Regions from separate parts of the Algihabitans albus genome, predicted to be linked through region 1. Evidence: riboswitches for the same ligand, from Rfam matches in the RefSeq annotation. Region 1 holds a riboswitch; each other region holds the start of a gene.

The links. Region 1 has a riboswitch for cobalamin ahead of DBZ32_RS19390 (TonB-dependent receptor plug domain-containing protein). Riboswitches for the same ligand answer to the same signal wherever they lie in the genome.
Region 2: another riboswitch for cobalamin. It lies ahead of DBZ32_RS17495 (energy-coupling factor ABC transporter permease); the one in region 1 lies ahead of DBZ32_RS19390 (TonB-dependent receptor plug domain-containing protein).
Region 3: another riboswitch for cobalamin. It lies ahead of DBZ32_RS17110 (DUF1636 family protein); the one in region 1 lies ahead of DBZ32_RS19390 (TonB-dependent receptor plug domain-containing protein).

Annotation. Positions count from the first base shown of each region.
Region 1 covers NZ_QXNY01000007.1:26,941-30,209, reverse strand. The annotation lists gene DBZ32_RS19390 (TonB-dependent receptor plug domain-containing protein) at 1-1,511, opposite strand, end outside; cobalamin riboswitch at 1,703-1,907, opposite strand; gene DBZ32_RS19385 (tartrate dehydrogenase) at 1,960-3,021, opposite strand; gene DBZ32_RS19380 (alpha/beta fold hydrolase) at 3,021-3,269, opposite strand, start outside.
Region 2 covers NZ_QXNY01000006.1:149,120-152,388, forward strand. The annotation lists gene DBZ32_RS17490 (acyl-CoA dehydrogenase family protein) at 1-994, shown strand, start outside; cobalamin riboswitch at 1,052-1,263, shown strand; gene DBZ32_RS17495 (energy-coupling factor ABC transporter permease) at 1,320-2,003, shown strand; gene DBZ32_RS17500 (CaiB/BaiF CoA transferase family protein) at 2,177-3,269, shown strand, end outside.
Region 3 covers NZ_QXNY01000006.1:72,843-76,111, forward strand. The annotation lists gene DBZ32_RS17100 (cobyric acid synthase) at 1-949, opposite strand, end outside; gene cobO (cob(I)yrinic acid a,c-diamide adenosyltransferase) at 1,038-1,646, opposite strand; cobalamin riboswitch at 1,686-1,904, shown strand; gene DBZ32_RS17110 (DUF1636 family protein) at 2,037-2,411, shown strand; gene cobW (cobalamin biosynthesis protein CobW) at 2,404-3,269, shown strand, end outside.

The DNA of each region.
Region 1 (3,269 bases):
TCGCTCGAGATTTCGTCGAAGAGATCCGCCTGAAAGTAGGTGACGTCGGCCACGACCCGGCCGTCGAGGAATTGCTGTTCGATCCCGACGTCCCAGCCTTCCGACCGCTCGGGCTCCAGATTCGGATTGCCGACGAAGGTGCCGGGGTCGAAGCCGAACAGCTCGAAGAAGGTCGGCGCCTTGATGCCGGTGCCGTAGCTGGCGTGCAGGCGCGAACCGGTCTCCGGCACGTCGAAGGAGCCGGTGACGCGATAGGTCGTGGCGTCCTCGAACTCCTCGAACGCGTCGTGCCGCAGGGAGCCGCTGAGGAACAGGCGTTCGAAGGCCTGTAGGCGGTACTCGCCGACGACGGCGTAGTTGGTGGTCCGCTCTTCCCGGTCGGCGGTGGGGACGAAGGGCTGGATGTTCTCGAAGCGCTCCTGCTCGACCTCGCCGAAGACGGTGAAGCCGTGCACCGTCTCCAGCAAGTTGGGCGTCTCAAGCGTGACGTTGCTCTGATAGTCCAGCTTGCGTTTGCTGCCCACGCTGCCCGAGGTCAGCGCACCGCCGTCGAAGCGGTCGAGGTCGGAGCGGGTGAAGGCGCCGCCCAGGGTCTGTTCCCAGGCACCGCCGAAGAGATCGAGCTGGCCCTCGGCCCGCAGACTGAGGTCGCGGATCTCGTTGTAGGTGTCGGCGTCGATCGCCTCGCCCGTCGTCACGAAGTCCTGGCCGTCGGTCTCGAGTTCCCGGTCCACGAGACGGCCGTTGACGCGGAACTCAAGATCGTCGACCGGCCGGTAAGCGCTGCGGAAGTTCGCGGAGATCGCTTGGCTGAAGTCGTTTTCGTCGCCGCTCGGCGAGAGATCGAATCCGGCGGTCTCGAAGGCTTCGATCCCGACCCGCAGGTCGAAGTCCTCGAAGCCGGCGTTGGCGCTGCCGCGCAGGTTCTTGGTCGCGAAGGAGCCGCCCTCGGCCGCCAGCGAGGCGGCGAAGCCCGGCCGCGCCGCTTTCGTGGTGATCGAGATGACGCCGCCGATCGCCTCGCTGCCGTAGAGCGCGCTCTGGGCGCCGCGCAGGATCTCGATCCGCTCGATATCGTTGGTCAGCAACTGCGAGAAATCGAACTCGCTGCCGTTGAAGGGGTCGCCAACCTCCATGCCGTCGATCAGCACCAGGGTGTGGTTGGCCTCGGCGCCGCGGATGCGAACCTGGGTGAGGCCTCCGAAGCCGCCGGTCCGGTTGACCGAGACCCCCGGCACCTCGCGCAGCACGTCGGCGACGAAGCGGCTCTGCTTGTTCTCCAGCTCCTCGCCGGTGATCACGGTAACGGCACTGCCGACCGCCACCGAAGGCAAGGGCACGCGGCTGGCCGAGACCACCACCTCCGGCACTTGGGGAACGGAACCCTGGACCAAGTTGTCCGAAGCCGCGCTCTCCTGCGCAGCGGCCGAAGACAGGTTCAGCACGGCCATGGCCGTGCCGGCGACAAGGGCGCCGCGAAGGGCGGCACCCGGGACCCTAAACTGAGACATCTGGAACTCCCGCTTGACTCGGTGACCGTTGCTGGCCGGTCACGCCGCGCGGGAAGCGCCGCGAAAGGCGCTGGTAGGTCTGTTGGATCTATCCGACACCCCGACACCGGAGTCCCCCCACGACGGCACGACCGAAGGCCGCGTCACCGCAAACGGGTTTCCGTCCCACCGATACACCCCGATCGGCGGAAAGGGTGACGCTTGCGACGGCAGGTCTCCTGGCTCGCGGGTCTTCGCCCTTGATGCGTCCGGCCTTCCCAGTTTCCCAGTGGCCGTCGTGGACGCGGGGGCTCGCCGCTTACAGTTGCGGGGACAGCCGGGGCTTTGGCGCTGCATGCCTCACCCCGTTCCCTCTTGCCTCCCCGTCTCCGGGGAACCATCGCCACGCGAACGCTACTCCAATCCCCTCAACGGCGAAAGAGGGGAGGCGAAAGAGAGAGCGCTAGCTCTAGCCGACAGCCTCGAGGATCGCGGCGGCGGCGCTCAGGGTATCGGCCGTCCCGCCGAGGTCGCGGGTGCGGGTTTCCGGCCGCTCCAGCGAGGTCTCGACGGCGGCGATCAAGGCCCGGGCGGCTTCGGCCTCGCCGAGGTGGTCCAGCATCATCGCGGCCGTCCAGACCGCCGCGACGGGATTGGCGATACCCTGGCCGGCGATGTCCGGCGCCGAACCATGCACCGGTTCGAACAGCGAGGGGAACATGCGCTCGGGATTGAGATTGGCCGCCGGCGCGATGCCGATCGAACCGGCGACCGCCGGGCCGAGGTCGGACAGGATGTCGCCGAAAAGGTTGGAGCCCACCACCACGTCGAACCAGTCGGGGTGCAGGACGAAGTGGGCGGTCAGGATATCGATGTGGAACTGCGCGCCGGTCACCTCCGGATGACGCGCCTGCGCGGCCGCGAAGCGCTCGTCCCAGAAGGGCATGGTGTGAACGATGCCGTTCGACTTGGTGGCGGAGGCGACCTTGCCGCGCCGCGTCTTCGCCAGTTCGAAGGCATAGTCCATGATGCGGTCGGTGCCACGGCGGGTGAAGACCGAAAGCTGGCTCGCGGTCTCCTGATCGGTGCCGTGGTAGAGCCGTCCGCCGATCTCCGAATACTCGCCCTCGACATTCTCGCGCACCACGACGAAGTCGATGTCCTCGGGCCCGCGCCCGGCCAGCGGCGAGGTCACGCCGCGCAACAGGCGCACAGGCCGTACATTGGCGTAGAGATCCAGCTCGCGCCGCAGTGGAATCAGCAAGCCCCAAAGCGACACATGGTCCGCTACGCCCGGATAGCCGACGGCACCGAGATAGATGGCGTCGTGCCCCTTCACCTGGGCGACGCCATCCTCCGGCATCATGCGCCCGGTCTCGGCATAGCGCTCGCAGGACCAGTCGAACTCGGTCCAGGCGACCCCGAAACCATGCCGGGCGGCCACCGCCTCGATCGCGCGCTGGCCGACCGGGATCACCTCCCTGCCGATACCGTCGCCGGGAATGGACGCGATGCGGTAGGTCTTTGCCATCACGCGGGGGACCCTTCGGAGAAGAACTGCATCAATCTGTCGGCGACGAGCTCGGGCAGCTCCTCGGCCAGGTAGTGACCGCCGGGCAGCGCCTCGCCGCGGACATCCTCGGCCCGCAGTCGCCAGAGCGCCAGGCAGTCGAAATGCGCCGCGATGGCACCTTTCTCGGCCCAGAGCGCCAGCAGCGGGCAACTCAGCTTCAGGCCGCCGTCGGCGTCGTCGTGGGCGATGTCGAGGCCGGCCGCCGC
Region 2 (3,269 bases), on a different contig from region 1:
AGACTACGGCGGCTCCGGCCTGCCGCTGGCGGCGGCCTGCGCGATCCTGGAGGAAATCCACGCTTCCGGCGGCAACGCCGCCGCGGCGCATGCCCAGATGTACACCATGGGCACGCTGCTGCGGCACGGCAGCGCCGCGCAGAAGGCGACCTACCTGCCCGAGATCGCGCGCGGCGCCCTGCGCCTGCAGGCCTTCGGCGTGACCGAGCCGACCAGTGGCAGCGACACGCTCGACCTCTCGACCACGGCGACGCGCGACGGCAGCGGTTACCGCGTCAACGGTCAAAAGGTCTGGACCAGCCGGGCCGAGCATTCCGATCTCATGATCCTGCTGGCGCGCACCACGCCGAAGGAGGAGGTCGCGCGGCGCGGCAAGGGCCTGTCGGTCTTCCTGATCGACTTGCGCGGCGCCGTCGGCCGGGGCGTCGTCATCAGGCCGATCCGCACGCTGCTCAACCACTCCACCACGGAGGTTTTCTTCGAGGACCTCTACGTGCCCGGCGAGGCGCTGATCGGCGAGGCGGGCGAGGGCTTTCGCTACATCCTCGACGGCATGAACGCCGAGCGGATCCTGATCGCCAGCGAATGCCTGGGCGATGGCCGCTGGTTCGTTACCAAGGCGCGGGACTACGCGACCGAGCGCCGGGTCTTCGGCAAGGCCATCGGAGAGAACCAGGGCGTCCAGTTTCCTCTCGCCAAGGCCTACGCGCAGCTACGCGCGGCCATGGGCATGGTGCGCGAGGCGGCGGCCAAGTTCGACGCCGGAGAGGCCTGCGGGCCGGAGGCCAACATGGCCAAGCTGCTGGCGGCCGAGGCCTCCTGGGCCGCCGCCGAGGTCTGCCTGCAGACCCATGGCGGCTACGGTTTCGCCGAGGAGTACGACGTCGAGCGCAAGTTCCGCGAGACGCGGCTCTATCAGGTCGCGCCGATCTCCACCAACCTGATCCTCGCCTATCTGGGTCAGCAGGTGCTCGGCCTGCCCAAGAGCTACTAGGCTGGGAGACCCTTGATCCGGCAAAGGTCAAACGACTTGCTGAGGGACTTCGCCTGCTCTAAGGACTCTCCCGATGGTTCCGCCGGACCGGTCGGCGAGGCGGAGTAATAGGGAACACGGTGCGCCGTCCGAGAGGGCGGCAAGGCCGTGGCTGCCCCCGCAACTGTGAGTGGCGAGCAGACTCCGCAGATCCACTGGCCGTTCGGCCGGGAAGGGCGGACAAGCGCCGAGCCGCGAGCCAGGAGACCTGCCATCTTGAACCGGCACCGGTCGGTGCCATCGACAAGTCTCCCGCACGGTGGGTGCGGCAAGGATGGAGTGAAGCATGCATATCGAACCCGGTGTCGTCGACGGCGCCAAGATCGCGCTCAGCTATGGAACCGGCGCGGTTGCCGTCGGGCTCGCGGCAAAAATGGCGCTGGACACGCTTCGGAACGATGGCGGTGCCGTCGCGCTCGTGGCGCGCTCCATCGCCACCACGGCGCTGGTCTTCTGTTTCTTTGAGGTCCTCCCGCACTATCCGGTGGGCGTGTCGGAAGTTCACTTCATCCTTGGCTCGACACTTTATCTGATCTTCGGCGCCGGTCCGGCGGCGATCGGTCTGGCGGCGGGGCTACTGCTACAGGGGCTCTTGTTCGCGCCCGGCGACCTGCCGCAGTACGCGATGAACGCCACCACGCTGATCGTGCCTCTCTGGTTGATCGGTCTCCTGGCCAAGCGGATCATTCCCGCGCACACGCCCTATGTGGAGATCAAGTACTGGCAGGCTCTCGCGCTGTCCTCGGCCTATCAGGGCGGTATCATCGCCTGGGTGGCCTTCTGGGCCTTCTACGGTCAGGGCTTCGGCGGCGAGAATGTCTCCAACGTCCTGTCCTTCGGGGCGGCTTATGCATTGATTGTACTGGTCGAACCGCTCGCCGACCTCGCCGTTCTCGCAGGTGCCAAAGTACTCGCGCCTCTGGTCGGGAGCGGCTTGCTGTATCGCCGCCTCTATCACCCGGCGACCTGAGCCGTCGCGCCTCCCGACGCCGCACGGCGCTTGGCTTTGAGGAGAAGAGGCGTTCCGCGTCTCCCGGTCGGTGTCCCCTCCTGGCTCCGATCCCGCAGCGGCTTTGCGTCGTCCCTCGCCGGGCTTAGAGTGACCTGCCGCGATAGACGGCGAGACCGTTAGGGGAGGAGGCCGTGACGCCCCACGAGAGGCCGGGCCGCAAGACGCTGCAGGGATTGCTGGTGGTCTCGGTCGAACAGGCCGTGGCCGCGCCCTACTGTGCCTGCAAGCTGGCCGATGCCGGTGCCCGCGTCATCAAGGTGGAGCGGCCGGAAGGCGACTTCGCGCGCGGCTATGACCGGACCGCGAAGGGAGAGAGCGCCTACTTCGTCTGGCTCAATCGCGGCAAGGAGTCCGTGGCGCTCGATCTGAAGGACCCCGAAGACCTCGCGGTGCTGCGGCGCATGATCGACCGCGCCGACGTCTTCATCCAGAACCTGGCGCCGGGCGCGGCGGGACGGCTGGGAATCGGGTCGCAGGCCCTGCGCGAGGCCGATCCGCGGCTGATCACCCTGGATATCTCCGGCTACGGCGAAGAAGGTCCCTATCGCGATATGAAGGCCTACGACCTGCTGATCCAGGCCGAAACGGGCCTTGCCGCGATCACCGGCCATCCGGCGGGACCGGGGCGCGTCGGCGTTTCGGTCTGCGACATCGCTGCCGGCATGTATGGCTATATGGCGGTGTTGGAGGCACTGCTGGAGCGGGCCGGAAGCGGCTGCGGCAAGGCGATCCAGGTGTCCCTGTTCGACGCTCTGGCCGACTGGATGACCGTGCCCTTGCTGCAGCAGAGCCACGGCGGCCAGGCGCCCCGCCGCGTCGGGCTCAACCACCCGTCCATCGCGCCCTACGGCGCCTATGCGGCGGCCGATGGCGAGGTGGTGGTGTCGATCCAGAACGAGCGGGAATGGCATCGCTTCTGCGTGGAGGTTCTGGAGCGTCCGGATCTTGCCGGCGATCCGCGCTTCGCGGATACCTCCGCACGGGTCGCGAACCGCCCGGCCCTCGACGCGGAGATCGCCGCCGTCTGGGGGCGCCTCGAGCGGACCGAAGTCGTCGCGCGGCTGGAGCGGGCGAAGATCGCCTACGGCCGGGTCAACAGCCTGGCCGATCTCGCCGGCCACCCGCAGCTTCGGCGCGCGGTGGTGGCGACGCCGGCCGGGGATCTGGATCTGGTGGCGCCGCCGGCCCGGCTGGTCGGCGAAGCGGTGAACCTGGGCTCCGTTC
Region 3 (3,269 bases), on a different contig from region 1:
GCCGATGGGCGGCCAGATCCACGTCCCAGCCCTGCGCGCGCAGGAACTCCAGATCGCCACGGGTGGACTTGCTGCCTGGGAGAATCACGAGGTCGGTATCTCCGGGAAGCACGCGGCCGGGCCTCAGCATGGTCAAGGCAACACCCGGTTCCTGGATCAAGGGATCCAGATCGTCGAAGTTGGCGATGCGCGACAGCGCCAGGCAAACCACCTTCAGGCCCTCGCTGCCAGGGCTTTCCGGCAGGTCGAGGGCATCCTCGGCCGGCAGGCGCCAGGCCTCGGGAAAGTGAGGCAGAACGCCGAATCCCGGCCAACCGGTGGAGCGTTCGATGACGCGGTAGCCCTCGTCGAACAAGCGCGGATCGCCGCGAAAGCGATTGATCAGAAACCCGGCGACGGTGGCGGCATCGGCCGGATCGATCACCGCCTGCGTGCCGACCAGTTGCGCGATCACGCCGCCCCGCTCGATGTCCCCGGCCAGGATCACCGGCACGCCGGCGGCGCGCGCAAACCCCATGTTGGCGATGTCGCCTTGGCGCAGATTGACCTCGGCCGGGCTGCCGGCGCCTTCGACCACGACCAGATCGTATTCGTCCTTCATGCGTGCAAAGCTCGCGAGCACCTGCTCCAGCAGCCGGGGCTTGAGGGCCGCGTAGTCGCGCGCGAGCACGTTCGTCACCCGTTGTCCCAGGACCACGACCTGGGCCCCCACGTCGGTTTCCGGCTTGAGCAGGACCGGATTCATGTCGACCCGAGGCTGCAGGCCGCTGGCGAGCGCCTGCAGGGCCTGGGCACGCCCGATCTCGCCGCCCTCGACCGTCACCGCGGCATTGTTCGACATGTTCTGAGGCTTGAAGGGAGCGACTCGCACTCCGCGCCGCCGCGCGGCGCGGCAGAGCCCGGCGACCAGCAGCGACTTGCCGACGTTCGAGCCGGTCCCCTGGATCATCAAGGCCCGCGCCACGCCCGGACTCACTCGGCGCGGCGGGAGAGGGCGCCGGCATGCGCGGCGGACGGTCGAGGAGAGTCCCGCACCGTCAGAACTCCACGCCGGGCTGGGCCTTGATGCCGGCGCGAAAGGGGTGCTTCACGAGGGTCATCTCGGTGACCAGGTCCGCAATCTCGATCACCTGCGGCTTGGCGTTGCGGCCGGTCAGAACGACGTGGGTCATCTCCGGCCTCTCTCGTGTCAGGAATGCGACGACCTCGCCGGTATCCAGGTAGTCGTAGCGCAGGGCGATGTTGATCTCGTCCAGCAGGACCATGCGAACGGCGGGGTCGCGGATCAAGGTCTTCGCGGCCTCCCAACCCGCCCGGGCGGCGGCGATGTCCCGGTCGCGATCCTGGGTTTCCCAGGTGAAGCCCTCGCCGGAGACGATGAAGCGACACTGATCCGCGAAGTTCTGGCGCAGAAAATCGCGTTCGCCCGTGGCCCAGGTTCCCTTGATGAACTGTACGACCGCGCAGGGCATGTCGTGCGCGATACAGCGCATGATCATGCCGAAGCCGGAGGAGGACTTGCCCTTGCCGGCGCCGGTATGGACGATGATCAGCCCTTTTTCCTCGGTCTTGCTTTCCATCATCCGGTCACGGGCGGCCTTGATCTTCTTCATTCTTTGCCGGTGATGCGCGTTCACGTCGTCCATGGCGGCCTCTCCCGTGCTTGACAAGACAGTGTCTTATCACGCATTGCAGGAGGTGCTGGTGCCTGTCAACGACAGGTGAAAAGGGAATGCGACAGAGTCCACCTCAGGGTGACTCAAGCGCAGCCGCCCCCGCGACCGTGACCGGAGAGGTCGCCCACTGCCACTGGCCGAAGATGGCTGGGAAGGCTGGGTGACCGCCGGGGCCGAAAGGCCCCGATATCCGCAAGCCGGGAGACCTGCCAGCACGATACGACGTGAACCGGACGGGGTGTTCCGGTGACGGGTCCGGCGTTCGCTTTACCCGCCATCCGCCCTCGTCCCTTTTTGGAAGGGACGAAAGATGATCGACAGGCAGTCAAGGCACGGCGTCTGCGGCTTGGCGCTGCGCCAATGAGCGGACCTATCGAACTCCTGGTCTGCACGACCTGCCGGCGTGGTCAACCGCTGGAGACGGACAGGCCCGTCGCGGGCGCCCTCCTTCATAGCGCTCTGGCCGACCGGACTTTGCCGCAGGATATCGACCTGCGCGCCGTGGAGTGTCTGTCGAACTGTTCGCAAGGCTGTTCGATCGTGCTGCGCGGCAGGGGCCGCTGGACCTACGTCTACGGCAACCTCGACGAAACGCACGATATCGACGGGATCGTCGATGGCGCCGCGCGCTATCTCGCGACGCCCGATGGCATCGTGCCTTGGCGCGAGCGCCCTGCGAAATTCCGCAAGAACTGCATTGCCCGCATCCCGCCCTTGGAGATCGCAGATGACTGATCTGTCGAAACTGCCCGTCACGGTGGTCACCGGTTTCCTCGGGTCCGGGAAAACAACCCTGATCCGCCACCTGCTGCAGAACCCCGGCGGCAAACGTCTGGCCGTGGTGGTCAACGAGTTCGGCGATGTCGGCGTCGACGGCGAGATCCTGAAGTCCTGCGCCGTCCCGGACTGCCCGGCCGAGAACATCGTGGAACTGGCCAACGGCTGCATCTGCTGCACCGTCGCGGACGACTTCATTCCGACCATCGAAGCCTTGATGGCGCTGGATCCGCGTCCCGACCATATCCTGATCGAGACCTCGGGCCTGGCTCTGCCTAAGCCGCTGCTCAAGGCCTTCGACTGGCCCGACATCAAGTCACGCATAACGGTCGACGGCGTGATCGCGCTGGCCGATGCCGAAGCGGTGGCCGCCGGCCGTTTCGCGCCCAATACCGCGGCCGTCGAGGCTCAGCGCCGGGCCGACGACAGCCTGGATCACGAAACACCCTTGTCCGAAGTCTTCGAGGATCAAATCGCCTGCGCCGATATCGTGCTTCTGACCAAGCCGGACTTGGCGGGAGAAGCCGGGATCGCCCGCGCGCGCGACGCCATCGCGGCGGAGACGCCGCGTCGTCTGCCGATGATCGAGGTGGCGGAGGGCAGCGTCGACCCGCGCATCGTTCTGGGCCTGGGCGCCGCCGCCGAGAACGATCTGGACGCGCGCCCGTCGCATCACGACTCGCCCGATGGCGACGATCACGACCACGAAGAGTTCGAGAGCCTGATCGTCGATCTGCCGGAGCAGTCGGACCCGCTCGCCCTGGCGGCGCGGATCGAGGCGCTGGCCGAGCGGCAGGACATCCTGCGGGTCAAAGG